4 regions of the Pantoea sp. C1E2 genome follow, and region 3 is predicted to be linked to each of the others. Evidence: predicted binding sites of a transcription regulator. Region 3 holds the regulator's gene; each other region holds the start of a gene.
What was found. Region 3 encodes CRP, which controls carbon source genes, mostly activating them, when cyclic AMP is high. Its sites were predicted from a motif close to ATGTGANNNNNNTCACAT; they were not measured.
Positions count from the first base shown of each region.

Region 1: ACXI0A_RS05065 (iron-containing alcohol dehydrogenase) is a predicted target of CRP. The motif match lies at 3,587-3,604, and genes of this name have one in related genera.
Region 2: udp (uridine phosphorylase) is a predicted target of CRP. The motif match lies at 2,753-2,770, and genes of this name have one in related genera.
Region 4: ACXI0A_RS01990 (PTS mannitol transporter subunit IICBA) is a predicted target of CRP. The motif match lies at 2,590-2,607, and genes of this name have one in related genera.

Region 1 is NZ_JBSZHT010000002.1:1,064,257-1,070,197, reverse strand. Features, by position in the region: gene speD (adenosylmethionine decarboxylase) at 1-408, shown strand, start outside; gene ACXI0A_RS05080 (DeoR/GlpR family DNA-binding transcription regulator) at 511-1,272, opposite strand; gene ACXI0A_RS05075 (D-threonate 4-phosphate dehydrogenase) at 1,279-2,259, opposite strand; gene dtnK (D-threonate kinase) at 2,252-3,523, opposite strand; gene ACXI0A_RS05065 (iron-containing alcohol dehydrogenase) at 3,713-4,861, shown strand; gene ACXI0A_RS05060 (dihydrodipicolinate synthase family protein) at 4,879-5,763, shown strand; gene ACXI0A_RS05055 (NAD(P)-dependent oxidoreductase) at 5,818-5,941, shown strand, end outside.
Region 2 is NZ_JBSZHT010000002.1:480,654-486,594, forward strand. Features, by position in the region: gene metE (5-methyltetrahydropteroyltriglutamate--homocysteine S-methyltransferase) at 1-1,707, shown strand, start outside; gene ACXI0A_RS02470 (dienelactone hydrolase family protein) at 1,746-2,582, opposite strand; gene udp (uridine phosphorylase) at 2,883-3,644, shown strand; gene ACXI0A_RS02480 (tetratricopeptide repeat protein) at 3,732-5,000, shown strand; gene rmuC (DNA recombination protein RmuC) at 5,086-5,941, shown strand, end outside.
Region 3 is NZ_JBSZHT010000002.1:4,177,615-4,183,555, forward strand. Features, by position in the region: gene ACXI0A_RS19940 (hydrolase) at 1-768, shown strand, start outside; gene ACXI0A_RS19945 (YheU family protein) at 771-989, shown strand; gene ACXI0A_RS19950 (phosphoribulokinase) at 1,051-1,920, shown strand; gene ACXI0A_RS19955 (OsmC family protein) at 1,964-2,368, opposite strand; gene crp (cAMP-activated global transcriptional regulator CRP) at 2,672-3,304, shown strand; gene ACXI0A_RS19965 (YccS/YhfK family putative transporter) at 3,363-5,438, shown strand; gene argD (bifunctional acetylornithine/succinyldiaminopimelate transaminase) at 5,439-5,941, opposite strand, start outside.
Region 4 is NZ_JBSZHT010000002.1:362,934-368,874, reverse strand. Features, by position in the region: gene ACXI0A_RS02000 (gamma-glutamyltransferase) at 1-1,440, shown strand, start outside; gene ACXI0A_RS01995 (DUF3053 domain-containing protein) at 1,608-2,321, shown strand; gene ACXI0A_RS01990 (PTS mannitol transporter subunit IICBA) at 2,801-4,726, shown strand; gene mtlD (mannitol-1-phosphate 5-dehydrogenase) at 4,821-5,941, shown strand, end outside.

The DNA of each region.
Region 1 (5,941 bases), 3.1 Mb from region 3:
ATTGAAGTCTCAACCTGTGGCGTCATTTCACCGCTGAAAGCACTGAACTACCTGATTCACCAGTTAGAGTCGGACATCGTCACCCTTGATTATCGCGTGCGTGGTTTTACCCGCGATGTGAACGGCGTGAAACACTTTATCGATCATGAGATCAATTCGGTGCAGAACTTTATGTCCGAAGATATGAAGGCGATGTACGACATGGTGGATGTGAACGTTTATCAGGAAAATATCTTTCACACCAAGATGTTACTGAAGGAATTTGACCTGAAGTATTACCTGTTCAATACCAAGCCAGAAGATCTGAGTCCGCAAGAACACAAGCGCATCACCAATCTGCTGTGGAAAGAGATGCGTGAAATCTATTACGGCCGCAACATTCCGGCGACGGGATTGAAGTTGTTATAAAACCCATATCCTTGGTAGCGGCGTGATTTATCACGCGTTCCTGAAGCTGCACAGTGGCTAACAGAAGCGCGATAAATCGCGCCGCTACGTATCAGCACCACATTAAGCCGTTAGCTCCAGCCCAATACCGCGCTCGCGTAACTCGCGGCACACCACCTCATCCAGACGCGCATCCGTCACCACATCGGTCAAACTATCAATCGGCGCGGCGCAGTACAGCGACCAGGAACCGTATTTACTGCTGTCAGCCAGCAGGATGCGGCGACGTGCATTCGCCAGCAGATCCATCTTCAATCCAGCTTTATCTTCCGTCGGCGTGGTAATCCCGCGCTCGATACTCCATGAGTTACAGCTGACAAAGGCGATATCGGGATTGATGCTACGCAACAATCGACGACCATGTTCACCAATGCAGGATTGGCTGGAGTCATCAATGCGGCCACCAATAATGGTGGTTTCAATCTGCTTGAATTCAGACAGGAACAGCGCGATGTGCAGATCGGCAGTGATCACCCGCAACTTCAAATGCGTCAGCTGTCGTGCCAGTTCCAGCATGGTGGTGCCGGCATCCAGCACCACTGAGTCACCTGACTGCACATAACTGGCGGCAAACTGCGCGATGGCCTGCTTCTCGGCCAGATTACGCTGCATCTTTTCCAGCGTGGTCGGCTGAGCTGGAATAAAGCGATTGAGCGTCACCCCGCCATGGCTGCGGCTAATGACGCCTTCCTTGTCGAGCTTGATCAGATCGCGGCGGATCGTCGCCGGTGAAGCCGAGATCGCACTCACCAGCTGTTCTACAGTGACCAGATTATGACTTTTCAAATAGTCCATAATCTGGTCGAGACGGCTTTGTCCCTTCATATTTCCCTATGCTAGCTGCATCGCGAGTTTAATGGAGATCGCCATGCTCGCAGAGTTCGCTTTACCTGTCCAGGCGATATCAAACGCCGTACCGTGGTCCGCAGAAGTGCGGATAAACGGCAGGCCAGCGGTGATATTGACGCCATCATAAAAGCCTAACAATTTCAGCGGGATGTGTCCCTGATCGTGGTACATCGCCACCACCATATCGTACTGGCCTTGCTGGCACTGCAGGAACACGGTATCCGGCGGGCAAGGGCCATAAACATCAATGCCCTTCTCTTTCATCACTTTGATCGCCGGTGCGACGGTGGTGATCTCTTCGTCACCAAACAGGCCATTTTCGCCCGCGTGCGGGTTCACCCCTGCAACGGCAATGCGCGGATGGTCAAAACCAACCCGGCGCAGGAAGGTATCCGCCATGCCGATCACCGTCTGGATGCGATCGCCATTGAGCGTGTCGAGGAACTTACGCAGCGCGATATGCGTCGTCACATGGATCACCTTCAGGTGATCGGTGTACAGCACCATGGCGTAGTTTTTGGTGTTAGTCAGCTGCGCCAGTAGTTCAGTATGCCCCGGATAAATATGCCCTGCCGAGTGCAGCGCTTCTTTATTGAGTGGAGCTGTCGCAATCGCATGCACTTCACCGGCCAGTGCCAGTTCGGTGGCGCGCTTCACACAGCGCCAGGCCAAATCGCCCGCTTCTTTCTGCACTACGCCCGGTTTTAAGGCTTCTGGATTCGCCAGCGGCTCATCGATCACGTTGATGATGCCCGGTGCAAAATGCGCGTCTTTGACGTTGTCCAGTACGCGCAATTCAGCCTGCGGCGTAATGTTCAGCCCCATCACCCGACGTAGCGTGCTGGCACAGCCGATCACTACCGCCGGGATACCCGCCAGGTCGCCTTCCGCTAGCGCTTTGATGATGATCTCCGGGCTGATGCCTGCAGGATCGCCCATGGTCACCGCAATAATTTTATTCACTCGACTTCTCCTCAATGAAACGGATGGCTTCTACCAGGGTGTTTTCGTCTCCAAAGCCACCCGCTTTGGTCATCACCGGCAGGTGTAATTCGCTATTTAGCAGAACCCCGTGCGGCACACAGCCCGCCACCAGGCCCTGAATCTGGAAACCTTTGGCGCCGAGCGCCTGTGCGACAGCAATCGCCACGTCGCCGCCCGAAAGATACAACCCGGCAGGCAAGACATGACGGCAAACGCTGTGGGTCAATTGGGCGAGGAAGAGGCAGATGCGTTCTCCCAGTTCCTGACGTGACACCTGATGTTGCTGACACAGCTGTTCGATCTCATGACGTTGTTCTGCATGCTGTGTAGTGCGCACCACGCAGTGCGCGCCGTCGCGTAACGCCTGTTGCATCGCCTGCTGCCACTCAGCGGCCTGCGGCCATGCGGGCTGAGCAAAAAGCTGACAGATATCTATATCGATAATGCAAATGTCGCGCTGGGTCGCAAGGCGGGCAATTTGCTGCTGCGCGATGGCGCTCATTGAACCCACCACCGCCAGTACTGGCCTGGCAGGACGCGACGCCAGATATTCACCCAGGGCATCACCTAATCCGGAAGCGCCCGCGAGTAGTGGTCGTGCGGGTAAACTCGCCGCCGCCGCCACGATCAGCGCAATGTCAGCATCCTGCTCGGCATCCAGCACCACTAAGCCCTGCCTACTGGCGAGCACCTGTGTCAGCTTGCCACTGCGCACCGTCGCCAAATCAAGGGTTTCACCTGTCAGATCGCTTTGCATGTGCAGACGGGTTAACACATGGCTGCTGGTCACCGGGGTTTTCGGGTCACTGGCAAATTCGGTATCCGTCAGACGCTGCTGGTTGATCCAGACTTCACCCTCACGCGTTATGCGACCGAGTTTCGGCACGGCGGGCACCACCAGTGCTAAGGTTTTTCCGCTGGCGTGTAACGCGGCTTCAATCTCTGCACCGGGATTGCCACGCAGCGTGGAATCAATCTTTTTAAACAGCCAGCCATCCTGGGCAATCGCCTGATGCTGCTGTAATGCTAGCGTTGTACGATGCGCTGCTTCTGCTGCGCTGACTGCACGGCTGTCGGTGCTGATCACCAGCACATCGGCGCTGCTGGCATCGTGGGCTGTACTGCTATCAAACAGCACATGCACCTTTGCGCCTGCTCGCGCCAGTCCGCTACCGGCGTCGTTGGCACCGGTAAAATCATCCGCGATCACTAAGACGGGTGTTTTCCATGGCTGTGAAGTCATTCTCTTTCCTCTACCGGCAGCTCGCCGCGTTGAGATTGATTATATTCAATCATGATTGATTATATGTGAGCAAGATCAAATTATTTGAAATCAATTTGTCCTATAAATTTAGGCACTGTAGTGACAGAACCCGCACTGAATGAGCAAAATTAATCATTTAGTACGAAAAAACCGCGATAAGGGTATGAAATGAATATCAACAGCACCGTGATCAGTGGCTTCCAGGCGCTAAATGACCTCAGCTATTTACTGCAGGGTAAAGAAAAAGCGCTTCTGGTCACCGACAAGAATATCGAAGGCATTCCAGCGGTTCAGTCGCTGATCGCGCAGCTGAAGCAGCAGATCAGCAGTTTGAGCATTGTGAACAGCGTGCCGCCGGAGCCGAGCCAGCACGATGTCGCCGCCATTGTTGCTGCTTTACCGTCAACCGACATCGATCTGGTGATTGGCGTCGGCGGTGGCAGCGTGTTGGATGTCGCCAAACTGCTGTCGATTCTGTGCGTTGACGGCGCGCCGACACTGGATGCCCTGCTGGCCGGTGAGAAACCACTGACCCGCACCACGTCACTGTTGATCCCGACCACCGCCGGTACCGGCTCCGAAGCCACGCCGAACGCGATCCTGGCGATCCCAGAGAAAGAGACCAAAGTCGGCATCATTACTCCGGTGATGCTGCCCGATTATGTCGCACTGGTACCTGAACTGACCACCAGCATGCCACCGCATATCGCCTCTTCCACCGGCATCGATGCACTGTGTCATCTGATCGAGTGCTTTACCGCCACCGTGTCCAATCCGGTGAGCGACAACTATGCGCTGATCGGCATGAAAAAGCTGTTTGCCAGCCTGGAGACCACCATCGCCGAACCGGGCAATCTGGAAGCGCGCCTGAATATGCTGTGGGCCTCTTATTACGGTGGCGCATCGATTGCCCACGCTGGTACGCATTTAGTGCATGCGATGTCCTATCCGCTGGGCGGCAAATATCATCTGCCGCACGGCGTGGCGAACGCCATTCTGCTGGCACCGTGCATGCGCTTTGTGCGCCCCGCCGCCGTAAGCAAATTCGCGCTGGCCTACGATCTGCTGCCGGACGCTGATGCTTCGCTGGATGAAGAAGCGAAATCGCACGCGCTGGTGGAGTACTTCGCCGCGCTGGTAAAACGTCTCAAACTGCCTGCCAGCCTGGAAGAACTGGGCATCGGCCCGGATCATCTGCCGTATCTGGTTGAAGCCGCGCTCGACGTGCAGCGACTGATGAAAAATGTACCGATGAAAGTGAGCGCCGATGACGTACGAAACGTCTACCTGACGCTGTTTCCGGCTTTGAATCACTAAGGATTAATGAGGGAATCATGAGCAAGAAAATTCAGGGCGTATTAACCGCCATCGTCACCACCTTTGATAGCGAAGGTGCGTTTAATCCCGTGGCACAGCGCCTGCAGGTGCAACGTCAACTCAGCGCCGGTAACGGTATTTTCTGCGGCGGCACCAACGGTGAGTTCTTTGTGCTCAACGAGCAGGAGAAATTAGCCGTCACCGAAACCTGTGTCGATGAAGTGAACGGCAGCGCGCCGGTTGTGGCCCACATCGGTGAGATTTCTACCCGTGAAACCATCCGTCTCGGCAAGCAAGTCGCCAAACTGGGCGTCGATGCGGTGTCGGTGATCACCCCGTATTTCGTGCCACTCAAGCAGGAAGAGCTGATTGCCCACTACCGCGCCGTGGCGGATGCGATTGAGGTGCCGCTGTATCTGTACAACATCCCTGCGCGCACCGGTAACACCCTGCAGCCGGAAACCGTTCGTGCGCTGGCCTCGCACCCGAACATCATTGGTATTAAAGACAGCGCGGGCAGCTATGAAAGCCTGAGCGGTTTCCTCAAGGCCGCTGAAGGCATGGAGAACTTCAACGTGCTGACCGGCCCAGACTCGCTGATCCATCGCGGCTTTGTTGAAGGCTGCACCGCCTGTATTTCGGGTCTCGCCAACGTGGCACCGAAAGAGATCAATGCCATCTGGGCACGTTTCCACGCGGGCGATATTGAAGGTTCACGCCAGGCACAGGAGAACATCACCGGCCTGCGTACCGATCTTTACAGCGTGGGTTTCCCACCAGCCACCGTGAAGAAAGCCGTGTCACTGCTGGGGTCTGATGTGGGTAACAGCCGCTATGCGGTGAGCTTCTCTGCCGAAGAAGAGCAGAAGATCCGCCAGATCGTGAATCAGTATTTGCAGTAAATACCGATTGGGCAGCGATTGCTGCCCGTTCCAACACCAGGATTGGGAAAAGCCATGAAAGTTATCTGTACTTCACCCTCTTTCGCAAAATATGACGCTGCGCCCATTGATGCGCTGCAACAACAGGGTTTTGAGCTGATCACGCAGCCCGCCGATGCGCCACTGAGTGCGCTGGAGC
Region 2 (5,941 bases), 3.7 Mb from region 3:
CCGGTCTACCAGCAAGTGCTGGCAGAGCTGAAAAAGCGCGGCATCGAATGGGTGCAAATTGATGAACCCGCGCTGGTGCTTGAACTGCCACAGGCGTGGCGTGATGCGTTCAAGCCCACTTACGCTGCATTACAAGGTGGCGTGCAACTGCTGCTGACCACTTACTTTGACGGCATCGGTCAAAACCTCGATGTGATTAAGACGCTGCCCGTTCAAGGCCTGCACGTTGACCTGGTGCATGGCAAAGATGACATCCAGTCTATCCACCAACAGATCCCCACCGACTGGCTGCTCTCATTAGGCGTGATCAACGGCCGTAACGTCTGGCGTGCCGATCTCAGCCGCTGGTTTGAGCGCCTGCAACCGCTGGTGGGCCAGCGTAAAAATCTGTGGATTGGATCCTCCTGCTCACTGCTGCACAGCCCGATCGATCTTAGCGTTGAAACCCGGCTCGATGCGGAAGTAAAAAGCTGGTTCGCCTTTGCTTTACAGAAGTGTGCTGAACTGTCGCTGCTGAGCAAGGCGCTCAATAATAACAATGCAGCATCGCTGACAGAGTGGAGTGCACCGATTCGAGCCCGTGCGCACTCTGCTCGCGTGCACAATGCAGCAGTGGGCACACGTCTGGCGAGCATTCAGGCCAAAGACGTTGAGCGCGCCAGCCTCTATCCCGAACGTGCCAAAGCGCAGCGCCATCGCTTTAATTTGCCTGCCTGGCCGACCACCACCATCGGTTCATTCCCGCAAACCACCGAAATTCGCGGCCTGCGACTCGACTTCAAAAAAGGCAATATCGATGGCGGCCACTATCGCACCGGCATTGCGGAGCACATCAAACAGGCGATTACTGAACAGGAACGTCTTGGGCTGGATGTGCTGGTACACGGCGAAGCAGAGCGTAACGACATGGTGGAATACTTCGGCGAAAACCTCGATGGCTTTGTGTTTACGCAAAATGGCTGGGTGCAGAGCTATGGATCTCGCTGCGTGAAGCCCCCGGTGATCATCGGTGATATCAGCCGCCCACAGCCGATTACCGTTGAGTGGGCGAAGTACGCACAGTCGCTGACCGACAAACCGGTGAAAGGCATGCTCACCGGCCCGGTCACCATTCTATGCTGGTCTTTCCCGCGTGAGGACATGACGCGGGAAATCATCGCCAAACAGATTGCGCTGGCACTGCGTGATGAAGTGGAAGATTTAGAAAAAGCCGGCATCGGTATCATTCAGATTGATGAACCCGCGCTGCGTGAAGGTCTGCCGTTGCACCAGTCTGACTGGGCTGCCTATCTGACCTGGGCGGTCGATGCCTTCCGCCTTAACGCAGCGGTTGCGCAGGACGCGACGCAAATCCACACCCATATGTGTTATTGCGAATTCAACGACATCATGGACTCGATCGCGGCACTGGACGCGGATGTGATTACCATCGAAACCTCACGCTCTGATATGGAATTGCTGGATGCGTTTAAAGCGTTCGAATATCCGAACGAAATTGGGCCTGGCGTGTATGACATTCACTCACCGAATGTGCCCAGCGTGGAGTGGATGGAAGATCTGCTGCGGAAAGCGGCGCAAAGTATTCCGCCCGCGCGTTTGTGGGTCAATCCGGACTGCGGTCTGAAAACCCGTGGCTGGAGCGAAACCCGACAGGCACTGGCGAACATGGTTAAAGCGGCAAAAAATCTGCGCGAGGAAACGGTTTAACGCACAGGGACTTGGGGCGCATGAGCGCCCCAATATGATTATGCGTTTGGCGCGACACCATGCTGTGAAAACCAGGCCAGCATACGTGCCCAGCCATCGGCGGCAGAATCGGCGTGATAGCTTGGACGATAATCGGCATTGAACGCGTGACCGGCTTCCGGATACACGACAATCTCCGCTTTGGCATTGGCAGCATGCAACGCCTGGCGCATTTTATCGATACTTTCCAGCGGGATGCTTGCATCCTGACCACCGTACAAACCGAGTACCGGGGCCGTGAGATCCACGGCAACATCGATCGGGTGCTTCTGCTGCTTCAGGGTTTTCTCACCCTCTAAGCGGCCATACCAGGCGGCGGCGGCACGGACCTGCGGGTTGTGCGAGGCAAACAGCCAGCTGATACGCCCGCCCCAGCAAAATCCGGTGATCGCCATACGTCGAATATCGCCATCGTGGCGCGCCGCCCAGTTAGCGACATGATCAAGGTCGGACAGCACCTGCGAATCCGGCACCTTGCTCACCAGTTCTTTCAGCAGAGTAGGGACATCGCTGTATTCACTCGGATCCCCTTCGCGGAAGTACAGCTCTGGCGCCACGGCCAGGTAACCTTCCAGTGCCAGACGACGGCACACATCACGAATATGCTCATGTACGCCAAAAATCTCCTGCACCACCAGAACCACCGGCAACTTGCCTTCATAGGTTTTTGGTCGGGCATAATAAGCGGGTAGATTTTCACCCTGGCTCGGCACCGAGGTTTCACCCGCATGAATCTGATCGCTGGATGTGGTGATAGTGCTGCTGGCGATGGGCTGAACGGCCGGGGCAAAGCCGCCGACTGCTGATTTTTGTGCCATATTGTCTTCGGTTTTCATGGTTCTCTCCGTGCTAGCAAATGCGCAATCACGTAACTATAGCCTGCTTCAGGAGCAAGGCTGGCGTAGGGTTCAGAGGGATGTTTACTTATGTTCTTCTTCTCTATTAACACTGCCACCCGAACTTACACAGCACCGCTTGTAGCAATTCAGAATTGCCGAGCGCATTTGTGTGATTCATGTCACATAATAATTTTCTGATAATGTAAGTTTCATTGTCGATGGTGAAACTAATCACATATTTATCTGGCGCTCTCACGTAGAGTGACACGCATATCCCTTATCTATCAGGAGTCTGTTATGGCCCAGTCTGACGTTTTCCACCTTGGTATCACTAAAGCCGATCTGAAAGGTGCCACATTGGCAATCGTTCCCGGCGATCCGGAGCGTGTGAAAAAAATCGCTGCGCTGATGGATAACCCACAGCATCTCGCTTCACATCGTGAATTCACCACTTACCTCGCGGAAGTCGATGGCAAGCCGGTGGTGGTGTGTTCAACCGGTATCGGCGGCCCATCTACTTCAATTGCGGTGGAAGAACTGGCGCAGCTCGGCGTACGTACTTTCCTGCGCGTCGGCACCACCGGTGCGATCCAACCGAATATTAATGTGGGCGATGTTTTGGTCACCACCGCGTCTGTACGCCTTGATGGTGCCAGCCTGCACTTTGCGCCGATGGAATTCCCGGCAGTGGCCGATTTTACCTGTACCACCGCGCTGGTGGCCGCAGCAGAAGCCTGTGGCGCCAAAACGCATATCGGGATCACCGCCTCTTCTGACACCTTCTATCCGGGCCAGGAACGTTACGATACCTTCTCAGGACGCGTGGTGAATCGCTTCCAGGGCTCTATGCAAGAGTGGCAGCAAATGGGCGTGCTTAACTATGAGATGGAATCCGCTACACTGTTAACCATGTGCGCCAGTCAGGGGCTGCGAGCGGGCATGGTGGCGGGTGTTATCGTTAACCGTACGCAGAAAGAGATCCCGGACGCGGTGACCATGAAACAGACCGAAAGCGATGCGGTGAAAATTGTTGTAGAAGCCGCGCGTCGCTTAATTTAGTGCGCAAGGCAGCAGGTATTACGGATAAGGAATTCCCTGCTGCCGCCACATTGCGCACGTTTTTCAGCTGATACTGAGAAAACAACTATGCGCAAAACGGTTTCTGCTCCTCGTCCTGCCTTTAATCCTACTCCCGCTGCTGCGCAGTCTCGTATTGAGAGCGTGGCAGCACGTTTTCGCCAGGCGATGGCGGCCTCTGACTTCCCCGTGGCACGTCAGTGCTGTGAAGAAGTTTTGCGCGTCATGCCGCAAAATATGCAAGTGCTCAGCGACTATGCGTTAACGCTGATGCGCGTGGGCGAGTACAAAAAATCCTACAAAACCTACCAAAAGATCTATCAGGCTCCAGCCGCACAGCGTGCGCAGGCCTCTGACACCTGGCTCGATGGCTTAACGGAAGTGTGTGGCTGGCTGGAGAAGCATGATGAAGTGGCGCGCTATGGCCGCGAGTCGCTGGAAAAGTCAGACACGATTTTCCGGCAAGGTCATAAAGTGGCGTATCCGGCAGAAGCGCCGCCGCCTTTTGATCCCGCCAATCCATCAGAAAACATCATCTCTTTCAGCCTGTACGGCGGCCAACCGCGCTACTGTGAAACACTGATCAAAAATATCGACGTCGCGCGCGAGCTTTATCCTGACTGGATTTGTCGTATCTATCTTGATGACAGCGTGCCGCAACACGTCTGGCAACGCCTCAGGCAGCCGAATACGCAGCTGGTGGATATGTCGCATGAGAAGACAATATTCCCGACGCTGTGGCGCTTTCTGGTGATGGATGATCCCAGCGTTAAACGTTACATCGTACGGGATGCGGACTCCTTGCTGTCTGAACGCGAAGTGGCGGCGGTGGAGGCCTGGCTGCAGTCGCCATCCTGGTTCCATCATATGCGCGACTACTTTACCCATACCGAACTGCTGCTGGCAGGAATGTGGGGCGGGTGTCACGGCGTGTTCCATAACGTTGAGCAGCAGATGCGCGACTTTATCGCCCAGTACAGCGGCAGTGAGCGCTTCACCGATCAATATTTCCTCAAGGTGGCGCTGTGGCCAACGGTGCGCGAAAGCCTGCTGAATCATGACGATATCTTCCAGTTCCATCATGCCCAGGCGTGGCCTGCACATCCGCCCATTCGCTGGCAAACCGATCGTTTCCACGTAGGTAGCAACGCCGGTTACTCCAGCATGGCGGGTAAAGTGGAAAATGTGGATAACGGCTGGCAGCAGGTTGAACTCACGCACGACGGGCAAAGCTGGTGTTATCCCGCCAAAGTAAAAGGCAGCGAATGGCTATTGCCGATGCCGTTTTTCCTGATTGATGCGTGGAAGGCAGGTGATTTGACGGTGAAAGCGCTGTAAATCACCCGCCAGCTTCACAACAGTCTGGACATTCATACAGTAGCGCCTTACCTTTTCCCTCAGCGAAACGATCCGCGGGGGGATTATGGATCAGCAACTTATCATTAGCGGCGCGCTGGCGCTGGCCGGACTGGGCCTCGGTTGGATTTTGGCCCAGTTGCGTGCCGGCCACCAGCACGCCAGCTTCACCACCGAACGCCGACTGCTGGAAGAGGCGCAGCAGCGCCAGCAGCAGCAGCTCGAACAGTTACAGCAGCAAATCCAGCAGCGCGAGCAAGAGCTGCGGCAGTTGCATGGCACGCTCAGCGGGGCACAGGAACGGCTGCAACAGCTCGATTACTGGCGTGGCGAAAGCGAGCAGCTCAGCCGGGAACTGCGCAATCAGCTGGAAGTGAACAGCGCGCAGGAAGCGGAACTGCGTGAAGTCACCATCCGTTTAGAAGAGACGCGTTTTGGCGCAGAAGAGAAGCAGCGCCTGCTCACCAACAGCGAGCAGCGCCTCAGCGCGCAGTTTGAAAATCTGGCCAACCGCATTTTTGAAAACAGCGGACGTCGCGTAGATGAGCAGAATCGTCAAAGCCTCAATGGCCTGATTGGCCCGCTGCGTGAACAGCTGGATGGCTTCCGTCGTCAGGTAACTGATAGCTTTGGCCAGGAGGCACGCGAACGCCATACGCTGGCCCATGAGATTCGCCAGCTGCAGCAGCTGAACGCGCAAATGGCGCAGGAAGCGGTCAATCTCACCAAAGCGCTGAAGGGCGATAACAAAATTCAGGGCAACTGGGGCGAAGTGGTACTGGCGCGCGTGCTGGAAGCCTCCGGTCTGCGCGAAGGTTATGAATACCAGACGCAGGTCAGCGTGCAGTTAGAACAGCAGGGCAGGATGCAACCGGATGTGATCGTGCGGTTGCCGCAGGGCAAGGATGTTGTGATTGACGCGA
Region 3 (5,941 bases):
GGCAGCTTCCGTAGCCCATATGCTCATGGCCTGATGCAAGCGTGCCAGGCACGTGGATGGCTGGCGGTGGTGATGCACTTTCGTGGCTGCAGCGGCGAGCCGAATCGCCTGGAGCGCATCTATCATTCCGGTGAAACCGAAGACGCGACTTATTTCCTGCACTGGCTACAGCGCGAATGGGGCACGGTGCCTACTGCAGCAGTGGGCGTTTCACTCGGTGGCAATATGCTGGCCTATTTATTGGGCATGCAGGGAAATGATGTGCCTGTGGATGCAGCCGTCGCGATTTCGGCTCCCTTTGCGCTCGAACCCTGCAGCGAAAAGCTCGATGCCGGCTTCTCTCGTTTCTATCAGCACTATTTGCTGACCAAGCTGAAACAGAATGCCACGCGCAAACTGTTGGCCTGGCCCGGCACGTTGCCCGTTGAACTGAGCCAGCTGCGGGCATTCCGCCGTATTCGTGAGTTTGATGATGCGATTACCGCCCGCGCGCACGGTTTTCTGGATGCCAACGACTATTATCAACGTGCCAGCGCCATGCCCTTGCTCACGGGCGTGCGCAAACCGTTGCTGATCATCCATGCTAAAGACGATCCCTTTATGACTGATGCGGTGATCCCGCAGCCGGAGCAACTGTCGCCTTCGATTGAATATCAGCTGACGCAAAAAGGCGGTCACGTTGGCTTTGTCGGCGGTACGTTAATGAAGCCAAAAATGTGGCTGGAACAACGTGTGCCTGACTGGCTCTCAACTTATCTGGATGTGTGATCGTGATTATTCCCTGGCAAGAACTTGAAGTCGCAACGCTTGAAAACCTGATTGAAACCTTCGTGCTGCGCGAAGGCACCGACTACGGTGAGCAGGAGCGCAGCCTGGAACAGAAAGTGGCCGACGTGCGCCGCCAGCTGGAACGCGGGGACGTCGTTCTGGTGTGGTCGGAACTGCATGAATCCGTCAACATTATGCCGAAAGGCGAATTTCGCGGTTAATGCACCGCACGATAATTCGTGGTAACAATGCTCATCGCCCGACCTCACAGGGAGTTCTGTTATGTCAGCCAGGCATCCAATCATTGCCGTGACCGGTTCAAGCGGTGCCGGTACTACCACCACCAGCGTTGCCTTCCGTAAAATATTTCAGCAGCTGGATTTGCACGCTGCGGAGCTGGAAGGTGACAGCTTCCATCGCTATACCCGTCCCGAAATGGACATGGCGATCCGTAAAGCGCGCGATCTGGGCCGCCATATCAGCTATTTCGGCCCGGAAGCCAACGACTTCGGTCTGTTAGAACACACCTTCAAGCATTACGGACAAACCGGGTTAGGTGAATCGCGCAAATATCTGCACACCTATGATGAAGCTGTGCCCTGGAATCAGGTGCCCGGCACCTTCACGCCCTGGCAGCCGTTGCCGGAAAACACCGATGTGTTGTTCTATGAAGGACTGCATGGCGGCGTCGTCACGCAGCAGCAGAACGTGGCGGAGCATGTCGATCTGTTGGTCGGTGTGGTGCCGATCGTCAACCTGGAGTGGATTCAAAAGCTGGTGCGCGACACCGGCGAGCGAGGCCATTCGCGCGAAGCGGTGATGGATTCGGTGGTGCGTTCGATGGAGGATTACATCAACTTCATCACGCCGCAGTTCTCACGCACCCATATCAACTTCCAGCGCGTGCCGACCGTTGACACCTCCAACCCGTTTGCCGCACGTGAAATCCCTTCGCTCGATGAAAGTTTTGTGGTGATTCACTTCCGTGGACTGGAAGGCATTGCTTACCCTTATCTGCTGGCGATGATCCAGGGCTCGTTCATTTCACATATGAACACGTTGGTGGTGCCGGGCGGTAAAATGGGTCTGGCGATGGAGTTAATCATGACGCCACTGGTGCAGCGGCTGATTGAAGGTAAACGGATTGAATAATCCAGAAATTCTGTAGCGGCGGCCGTTTGGCCGCCCGCTGATGCTATCGCTCAATCACTTCGTAACTGTGCGTCATTTTCACACTATTGCCGAGCATGATCGCCACCGAGCAATACTTCTCCGCCGACAGATCGACAGCCCGCGCGACCGCTTTATCGCTTAGCGCCTTGCCGCTAACGATAAAATGCAGGTTGATTTGCGTGAAAATACGTGGCGCTTCTTCACGGCGCTCGGAGGTGAGTTTCACCTCGCAGTCAGCCACGTCATTTCGACCCTTTTGCAGGATCGACACCACGTCAATCGCGCTACAGCCGCCAGCTGCCATCAAAACCATCTCCATCGGGCTCGGCGCTTTGTCGCCCGAGTTACCGTCCATTAATACCTGATGGCCTGATGAGGATTCTCCGAGAAAGGTCAGCCCTTCCACCCATTTCACTCGTGCCTGCATTATTCTTTCTCCTGAAGTGGCGGTTTTGCCGCCAGAGTACGCTTTCACTTGATAAACAGCAATCCAGACACATCTGCCCTTTGCTGAAGCGAGACAACAGAAGACAGCTTGCAAAAGCTGTGCTACAAACAGTGCTGAAAATATTTTCGTCATAACAGACGAAGGCGGGAAGAATCAAAAGCGTAGCTTAAGAATCACCCGGAAATAATTTTCCTTTACTGGAAGCGCTCTACGATTACACCGCCTGACAGGGAAAACTGCCCCCTGTATTTTGGGCACGATTACAACAGAGGATAATAGCGAATGGTTCTCGGCAAACCGCAAACAGACCCTACACTCGAATGGTTCCTGTCCCATTGCCATATTCACAAATATCCGTCCAAAAGCACACTCATCCATCAGGGTGAGAAAGCGGAAACGCTGTACTACATCGTGAAAGGTTCCGTCGCGGTACTGATCAAAGATGAAGAAGGCAAAGAGATGATCCTCTCCTACCTCAATCAGGGAGATTTCATCGGCGAACTCGGCCTGTTTGAAGAAGGTCAGGAACGTAGTGCCTGGGTACGTGCGAAAAGTGCCTGCGAAGTGGCTGAAATTTCCTACAAAAAATTCCGTCAGCTGATTCAGGTAAACCCGGATATTTTAATGCGACTCTCGTCGCAAATGGCGCGTCGTCTGCAAGTCACCTCCGAAAAAGTGGGCAACCTTGCCTTCCTCGATGTGACGGGCCGTATCGCGCAAACGCTGCTTAATCTGGCTAAACAACCAGATGCGATGACTCACCCGGACGGGATGCAAATCAAAATCACCCGTCAGGAGATTGGTCAAATCGTGGGTTGCTCACGCGAAACCGTGGGTCGTATCCTGAAAATGCTGGAAGATCAGAACCTGATCTCCGCACACGGTAAAACCATCGTCGTCTACGGCACCCGCTAATTTCTTATCACCCACGGCGTGATGGCAACATCGCGCCGTTTTTGTTTGCGATGAGCTGATGTGGCGCCGAATCATCTATCATCCTGAGGTCAACTACGCACTGCGGCAAACGCTGGTGCTGTGCCTGCCTGTGGCTCTTGGCTGGCTGTTTGGCGATCTGCAAAAAGGCCTGCTGTTCTCCTTAGTGCCTGCCTGCTGCAACATGGCGGGTCTCGATACCCCGCATAAACGCTTCTTCAAACGCCTGATTGTCGGCGGCTCCCTGTTTGCCACCGCCAGCTTTTTGATCCAATTTCTCACCAGTGACGCGATTCCTTTACCGCTGATCCTATTCGTGCTGCCGCTGCTGATAGGCGTGACCGGCGAAATCAGCCCACTGCACGGTCGCTTGCTGCCCGCCACACTGATTGCCGCCATCTTTAGCCTCAGCCTGGTTGGACGCATGCCCATGTGGGTGCCGCCGCTACTGTATATCGGTGGCACGCTATGGTACGGCCTGTTTAACTGGTTCTGGTTCTGGCTGTGGAAAGAGCAGCCGATGCGTGAAACCCTTAGCCTGCTGTATCGGGAATTGGCGGATTACTGCGATGCCAAATATACCCTGCTGACGCAGCTCACCGATCCGGAAAAGGCATTACCACCGCTGCTGGCACGCCAGCAAAAAGCCGTTGATCTGATCACCACCTGTTATCAGCAAATGCATATGCTGTCGGCCAGTCGTGATAACAGCCACAAACGCCTGACGCGCGCGTTCCAGGTGGCGCTGGATTTGCAGGAACACATCTCGGTGAGCCTGCACCAGCCGGAAGAGGTGCAGAAGCTGGTGGAACAGAGTCACGCCGAAGCGGTGATCCGCTGGAATGCGAAAACTATCTCTGCGCGCCTGCGTCTGCTGGCCGATGCCATTCTCTATCATCAGTTGCCCGATCGTTTTCACATGGAGAAGCAGCTCGGTGCGCTGGAGAAGATTGCGCGTCAAAACCCCGATAATCCGGTGGGTAACTTCTGCTATTACCACTTCAGCCGTATCGCTCGCGTGCTGCGCACCCAGAAGCCGTTGTACACCCGTGACCTGATGGCCGATCGCCAGCGCCGTTTGCCGCTGTTTCCGGCGCTGCGCAGCTATCTGTCGCTGAAATCCGCCGCATTGCGCACCGCCGCGCGTATCTCGGTGATGCTGATGTTTGGCAGTGCGCTGGCGCTGTTCTTCAATATTCCCAAGCCCTACTGGATTCTGATGACCATTATGTTCGTCAGCCAGAATGGCTACAGCGCCACACGGGTACGCATTCAGCACCGTGCGTTGGGCACCTTTGCCGGATTGCTGATCGCGGCCGGTTCGCTGCAGCTGGCGGTGCCCGAATCGATCACCTTGCTGTTTATGCTGGCCATCACCCTCGCCAGCTATCTGGTGACGCGCAAGTATTACGGCTGGTCGATGATTGGCTTTACCGTGACGGCAGTGTATTCGCTGCAGCTGCTGTCGCTGAACGGCGCGCAGTTCCTGTTACCGCGCATGATGGACACACTGATGGGCTGCCTGATCGCCTTTGCCGGCATGATTTGGCTATGGCCGCAGTGGCAGAGTGGCTTGCTGCGCAGCAACGCACATGATGCACTGGATGCCTATCAGGAAGCGCTAAGAATGCTGCTGGGGCCGGAGCAATCCCCCGAAAAGCTGGCGTATCAACGCATGAAGGTTAATCAGGCGCACAATGCGCTGTTTAACTCCCTGAATCAGGCATCCAGCGAGCCGGGCTTTAATGCGCAGTACCTGAAAGATATGCGCATGTGGGTGACGCACAGTCAGTTTATCGTTGAGCATCTCAACGCAATGACGATTCTGGCGCGTGAGCACACCATGCTGACGCCCAAACTGGCGGAGCGTTATCTGCAATCCTGTGAAATTGCGCTGCAGCGCTGTCAGCAGCGACTAGCCTATGACGGACCAGGCAATGACAGCAATATTCTGGAAGCGCCGGAGAATCTGAATGAGGGGCCGGTGACGATTGTGGAACAGCATGTGAAGCGGATTCTGCAACATCTGAACGTCATGCACACCATCTCTTCAATGGCGTGGAGCCAGCGGCCACATCATGGCAGCTGGCTCAAAGTACTGCGCCCGAAAAGCTAATCAGGCAGCCAGCACTTTCTCAATGGCTTTGGCGAAACGCGCCATGCCTTCTTCGATATCGGTCGGTTCGATCACCAATGACGGCACGAAACGAATCACATCGGTGCCGGCGGTCAGGATCATCAATCCTTCTGCGGCTGATGCGTTGAGAATGTCGCGCGCCTTGCTGGCGTGCTGCGGTTTCAGCGCTGCCCCAATCAGCAAACCTTTGCCCCGAATCTCACTGAACAGATCGTATTTGCTGTCGATCGCCTGCAGCGCTTCAACGAACTGCTGACGACGGGCTTCCACACCACCCAGCACTTCAGGGGTGTTGATGATGTCCAGTGCGGTTTCGGCAATCGCACAGGCCAGCGGATTGCCGCCGTAGGTGGTGCCGTGCACGCCGGGCGCCATCACTGAAGCGATTTCATTGGTGGTCAGCATCGCGCTCACCGGGAATCCGCCGCCCAGCGCTTTCGCGGTGGTGATGATGTCTGGCTTGATGCCGTAATGTTCGTAGC
Region 4 (5,941 bases), 3.8 Mb from region 3:
GCGCTCACCGTACTGGAACCGACCGGCAACGGCATTGGCAGCGATGCGTTTGCCATCATCTGGGATGGGAAAGAGTTGCACGGTTTAAATGCCTCGGGCCGGTCTCCTGCCAGCTGGAATGCAGAGCGCTTTGCCGGGCAGAGCGCCATGCCAGAGATCGGTTGGGAAGCGGTGACCGTGCCGGGTGCGGTTTCTGCCTGGATCACACTGGCGGAACGCTTTGCCACATTGCCGCTGACCACGCTGGCGCAGCCGGCCATCGAATACGCCCGTGACGGCTTCCCGGTTTCGCCACTGATCGCCCATCTGTGGCAGCGCGGCTACAACAAACTGAAATCCCAGCCGGGCTTTACCGAATGCTTTGCGCCGGACGGCCAACCGCCGCGTGCCGGGGAACTGTTCCGTAACCCGGCGCAGGCCGCCACGCTGCAGAAAATCGCCGAAACGAAGGGAGAAGCCTTCTATCGTGGCGAACTGGCGGAGAAAATGGTGGCGTTTGCCGAGCAGCACGGCGCGGCACTGAGCATGGCCGATCTCAACAACCACCGCGCCGACTGGGTAGATCTGTTATCGCGTCCGTTTGCCGACGGCTCGGTGCAGGAGCTGCCACCCAACGGTCAGGGCATCGCCACCCTAATCGCACTGGGTATTCTGGAGCAGTGGGACATCGGCAGCTACACGCCGGATTCCGTACCCTGGCTACATCTGTCGTTCGAAGCGATGAAGCTGGCGCTGGTCGATCTGGATCGTTATGTCACCGATTACGACCATCTGGAATTCCCGGCAGAGTTGCTGCTGAGTGACAGCTATCTCAAACAGCGCGCCCAGCTGATCAATCCCGATCAAGCCGGTGATTTTACCTTCGGCTCCCCGCAGCAGAGCGGCACCGTGTATCTCTCTACCGCCGATGCCAGCGGCATGATGGTGTCTTTTATTCAGTCCAACTATATGGGCTTTGGTTCGGGCGTGGTGGTGCCGGGCACCGGTATCAGCATGCAGAATCGCGGCTGCGGCTTCTCGCTCGATCCGCAACATCCAAACGTGGTGGCCGGCAGCAAACGTCCGTTCCACACCATCATTCCGGCGTTTGCGCTGGATGCGGCAGGTCAGCCATTGATGTCGTTTGGCGTGATGGGCGGCCCAATGCAGGCACAGGGACATCTGCAGCTGGCGCTGCGCATCATGCAGCACAAGCAGAATCCGCAAGCGGCAATTGATGCACCGCGCTGGCGCGTGGAGCAAGGCCGCGCGGTGGTGGTGGAACCGGGTATCGACCGTAATGTGCTGGCGAAGCTGCGCGAGATGGGCCACCAGATAACGGTGGAAGACCCGCTGCAGAGCTACAACTTTGGCGGTGCGCAGGCGATTGTGCGCGATCCGCAGGGCTTCTATATTGCCGCCACTGAAAGTCGCAAGGATGGACAAGCGTTGGTGTTTTAATCTGCCGGGTCGCTCCGCCTGGCGACCTTACTCTCTTGCTGCCGTTTATGATTTGGTGTGCATTGATGCGCACCAGGTCATCCGCTCCCGTTGTACACGCCAGGCCATTGCACTATCCTTTAGGACCATTCCCACCGAATCGAATTTAGCCATAACAGGAGTTCAACATGGCGTCAGGATTATCCCGCATCTGGATGCGTACCGGCATGCTTATGGTCAGTGCACTGGTTGTGATGCAACTTACCGCCTGTGGCGACAAAGAAGGCGATCAGCGTAAAGCTTTCTCCGACTTTTTACAGAACACCGCAATGCGTAGCGGCGAGCATCTGCCAAGCCTGAGCGAAAACCAGAAGCAGACTTTTGGCAACTACGCGGGCGATTACGCCATTCTGTACGGCTTCTCTCAGCAGGCCAATCAGGCGGTTGAGCAAGGCATGCGCCCTGTGGTCGATGAACTGGCCGCGATTCGCGTGCCACAAGACTACCTGACCCGTCGCGACAGTCTGCGTCAGGCCAGCGGCAATTTGAGTGTGTTGTCGCAGCAGATTCAGAGCGCCAAAATGCAGGCCGACAGCAGTAAAGCCACATTGAAGCAGCCAGATGACCTGAAGAAAGTGTATGACAGCGTGTACGCCAAAGTGGTGACACAGCCAGCGGGTACTTTGATTCCGCTGCTGCCTCAGCTGCAGGCGTTGAGCCAGGCGGCGGTGCAAACCGGCGATTATCTGCAGTCGCAGGGCACGCGTGTGACCTTTAACGATGGCGGCGTCCAGTTCCCGACGCAGGATCAGGCCACGCAGTACAACACCCTGATGAGCAACCTTTCCAGCAATGCACAAGCCCTGACCCAGGCGCAAAATGCCGTGCAGGGTGGTTTGTAACGTCGCTTTTTAGGCACTCAGAGGCGACCAAAAGGTCGCCCCTTTCCTGACAAACTCTTCAGTTCATCTTTCAGATATTTCGTCACTTCCTTACAACGTCCTTATCGGTATCACTATTGTGTGATCTGGCGCATTTTCGACCAAAAATAGTTTGTGATCTTAATCACACTTATGAAACAAACCATAGGGCCTTAAAGGTGACTTAAGTCACATTTATCCCGTTGTTTTGCTTAAAATTTCGCCTTCGTACTTTTCTTACACCCTATTTATGTGATCTTCATCACCTTATAGCACCCTGACCACCCCAATTTTGCGTGATCTGCATCACACTTACCCCGGATGCTACGCAGCGTAATAAACTAGTGCTAGAGTCCGCGTGCATACAGTGATGCCACGGCCCGCGCCGGAACGGCTCAATAAAAGTCTTAACAAAAACAACCGCGCTCTTATTGCAGCGCGTCTCAATAAGGGGTGGGTTTATGTCCTCATCAGCGAAGGTCAAGGTCCAGAGCTTTGGTCGTTTTCTGAGTAACATGGTGATGCCAAATATCGGTGCGTTTATCGCCTGGGGTATCATCACAGCACTGTTCATCCCAACCGGATGGATTCCAAACGAAACGCTGGCGAAACTCGTCGGCCCAATGATTACTTACCTGCTGCCATTGTTGATCGGCTTCACCGGTGGACGCCTGGTAGGCGGCGATCGCGGCGGCGTGGTCGGTGCAATCACCACCATGGGCGTGATCGTTGGTGCGGATATGCCAATGTTCCTCGGCGCGATGATTGCCGGTCCGTTGGGTGGCTGGGCGATCAAAACCTTTGACCGTATGGTTGATGGCAAGATCAAAAGCGGCTTCGAGATGCTGGTTAACAACTTCTCAGCCGGTATCATCGGTATGCTGCTGGCGCTGCTGGCGTTTATCGGCATCGGTCCACTGGTTGAAGGTCTGTCGCACATCCTCGCGGCGGGCGTAAACCTGATGGTGCAGAACAACCTGCTGCCACTGACCTCTATCTTTGTTGAACCGGCGAAAATCCTGTTCCTCAATAACGCCATCAACCACGGTATCTTCTCTCCACTGGGTATCCAGCAGGCGAGCGAAGCCGGTAAATCTATCTTCTTCCTGATTGAAGCGAACCCAGGCCCAGGTATGGGTGTGCTGGTTGCCTATATGATTTTTGGTCGCGGTAGCGCCAAACAGTCTGCAGGCGGTGCGGCAATCATCCACTTCCTTGGTGGTATCCACGAAATTTACTTCCCGTACGTGCTGATGGCGCCACGCCTGCTGCTGGCGGTGATCCTCGGTGGTATGACAGGCGTGTTCACCCTGACCGTACTGAACGGCGGTCTGGTCTCTCCAGCGTCTCCGGGTTCAATCCTCGCGGTACTGGCGATGACGCCAAAAGGCGCGTACTTCGCCAACATTGCGGCAATCATCGCGGCGTTTGCGGTCTCCTTCGTGGTCTCTTCTATCCTGCTGAAAACCAGCAAAGTGAAAGAAGATGACGATATCGAAGCTGCCACTCAGCGTATGCGTGATATGAAAGCACAGTCGAAAGGCCAGGCCGTTGCCGGTTCTCCGGTCATCGCCGATGCAAACAGCGTTGATGTCAGCCACGTGCGTAAAATCATCGTGGCCTGTGACGCCGGTATGGGTTCCAGCGCCATGGGTGCAGGTGTGCTGCGTAAGAAAGTGCAGGATGCCGGTCTGAGCAATATCTCAGTGACCAACAGCGCGATTAACTCACTGCCGGGCGATGTAGATTTGGTGATAACTCACCGCGATCTTACTGAGCGTGCGATGCGTCAGGCACCACAGGCTCAGCATATTTCACTGAACAACTTCCTCGATAGCGCACTGTACAGCAATCTGACTGAACGTCTGATCGCCGCTAACCGCAGCGAAGCACATCGTGAAACCGTGCAGACCACGCTGGCAGACAGCTACGATGACGGCAGCTCGAACCTGTTCAAACTGGGCGCGGACAACGTATTCCTCGGCTTGAGCGCCAGCAACAAAGAGCAGGCGATTCGTTTTGCCGGTGAGCAGCTGGTGAAAGGCGGTTATGTTCAGCCAGAATACGTTGAAGCGATGCTGGAACGTGAAAAGCTGACCCCGACTTATCTCGGTGAGTCTATCGCTGTGCCACACGGCACCGTGGAAGCCAAAGACCGCGTGCTGAAAACCGGCGTAGTGTTCTGCCAGTACCCAGCGGGCGTGTTGTTTGGTGAAGAAGCCGATGACGTGGCGCGCCTGGTGATTGGTATTGCAGCTCGCAATAACGAACACATTCAGGTGATCACCAGCCTGACCAACGCGCTGGATGATGACAGCGTGATTGAGAAGCTGGCAAACACCACCAGCGTGCAGGATGTGCTGGATCTGTTGTCGCCAAAAGCGTAACAGCGCGTTTTAACTTCCCTGGGGCGGGCAAGCCCGTCCCACTTATACGGGGCGGATTTGCCCGCCCTTTCGTCATTTGATATGGGTCAAATTTATGAAAGCGTTACATTTTGGAGCAGGTAACATCGGTCGCGGTTTTATCGGTAAGTTGCTGGCTGATGCCGGTATCGAACTGGTGTTCGCGGATGTGAATCAGGTGGTTCTGGATGCCCTTAACGCCCGTCATGAGTATCCGGTTCATGTGGTTGGCGAGCAGGCAAAAGTCGAAATCGTTACTGGCGTTAGCGCAGTGAACAGCACCAGCGACGACATCGTCACGCTGATTGCTGAGGTTGATATCGTTACCACGGCGGTTGGTCCGCAGATTCTGGAACGCATCGCAGGCGGTGTCGCGAAGGGTCTGGCCAAACGCAGCGACAACGGTAATGTCCGTCCGCTGAATATTATCGCCTGTGAAAACATGGTACGCGGCACCAGCCAGTTGAAGCAGCACGTGCTGAAGGCACTGCCAGAGCAGTATCACGCGTGGGTTGAAGAGCATGTGGGCTTCGTGGACTCCGCCGTTGACCGCATCGTGCCGCCTTCTGAAGCCGGCAGCAGCGATCCGCTGGAAGTCACCGTTGAAACCTTCAGCGAGTGGATTGTCGATAAAACCCAGTTCAAAGGTGAATTGCCAAACATTCCCGGCATGGAACTCACCGACAATCTGATGGCGTTTGTAGAGCGCAAACTCTTCACGCTGAACACCGGTCATGCCATCACCGCTTATCTCGGCCAGCTAGCCGGCCACGCCACCATCCGTGATGCGATTCTGGATGAGAAAGTGCGTGCCGTGGTGCAGGGTGCGATGCAGGAGAGCGGCGCAGTATTGATCAAGCGTTATGACTTTGATGCAGACAAGCACGCTGCCTACATCCAGAAAATCCTCACTCGCTTTGAAAATCCGTATCTGAAAGATGATGTGGAACGCGTTGGCCGCCAGCCGCTGCGCAAACTCAGCGCGGGCGATCGTCTGATCAAGCCAACGCTCGGCACGCTTGAGTACCACCTGCCGCACGCGAATCTGGTGCAGGGCATTGCCGCCGCGATGCACTACCGCAGCGAAGCCGATCCTCAAGCGCAAGAGTTGGCCACATTACTGGCAGAGAAAGGTCCGCAGGCCACGCTGGCCGAGATCTCTGGGCTGGAAGCCAATAGCGAAGTGGTCACCTCAGT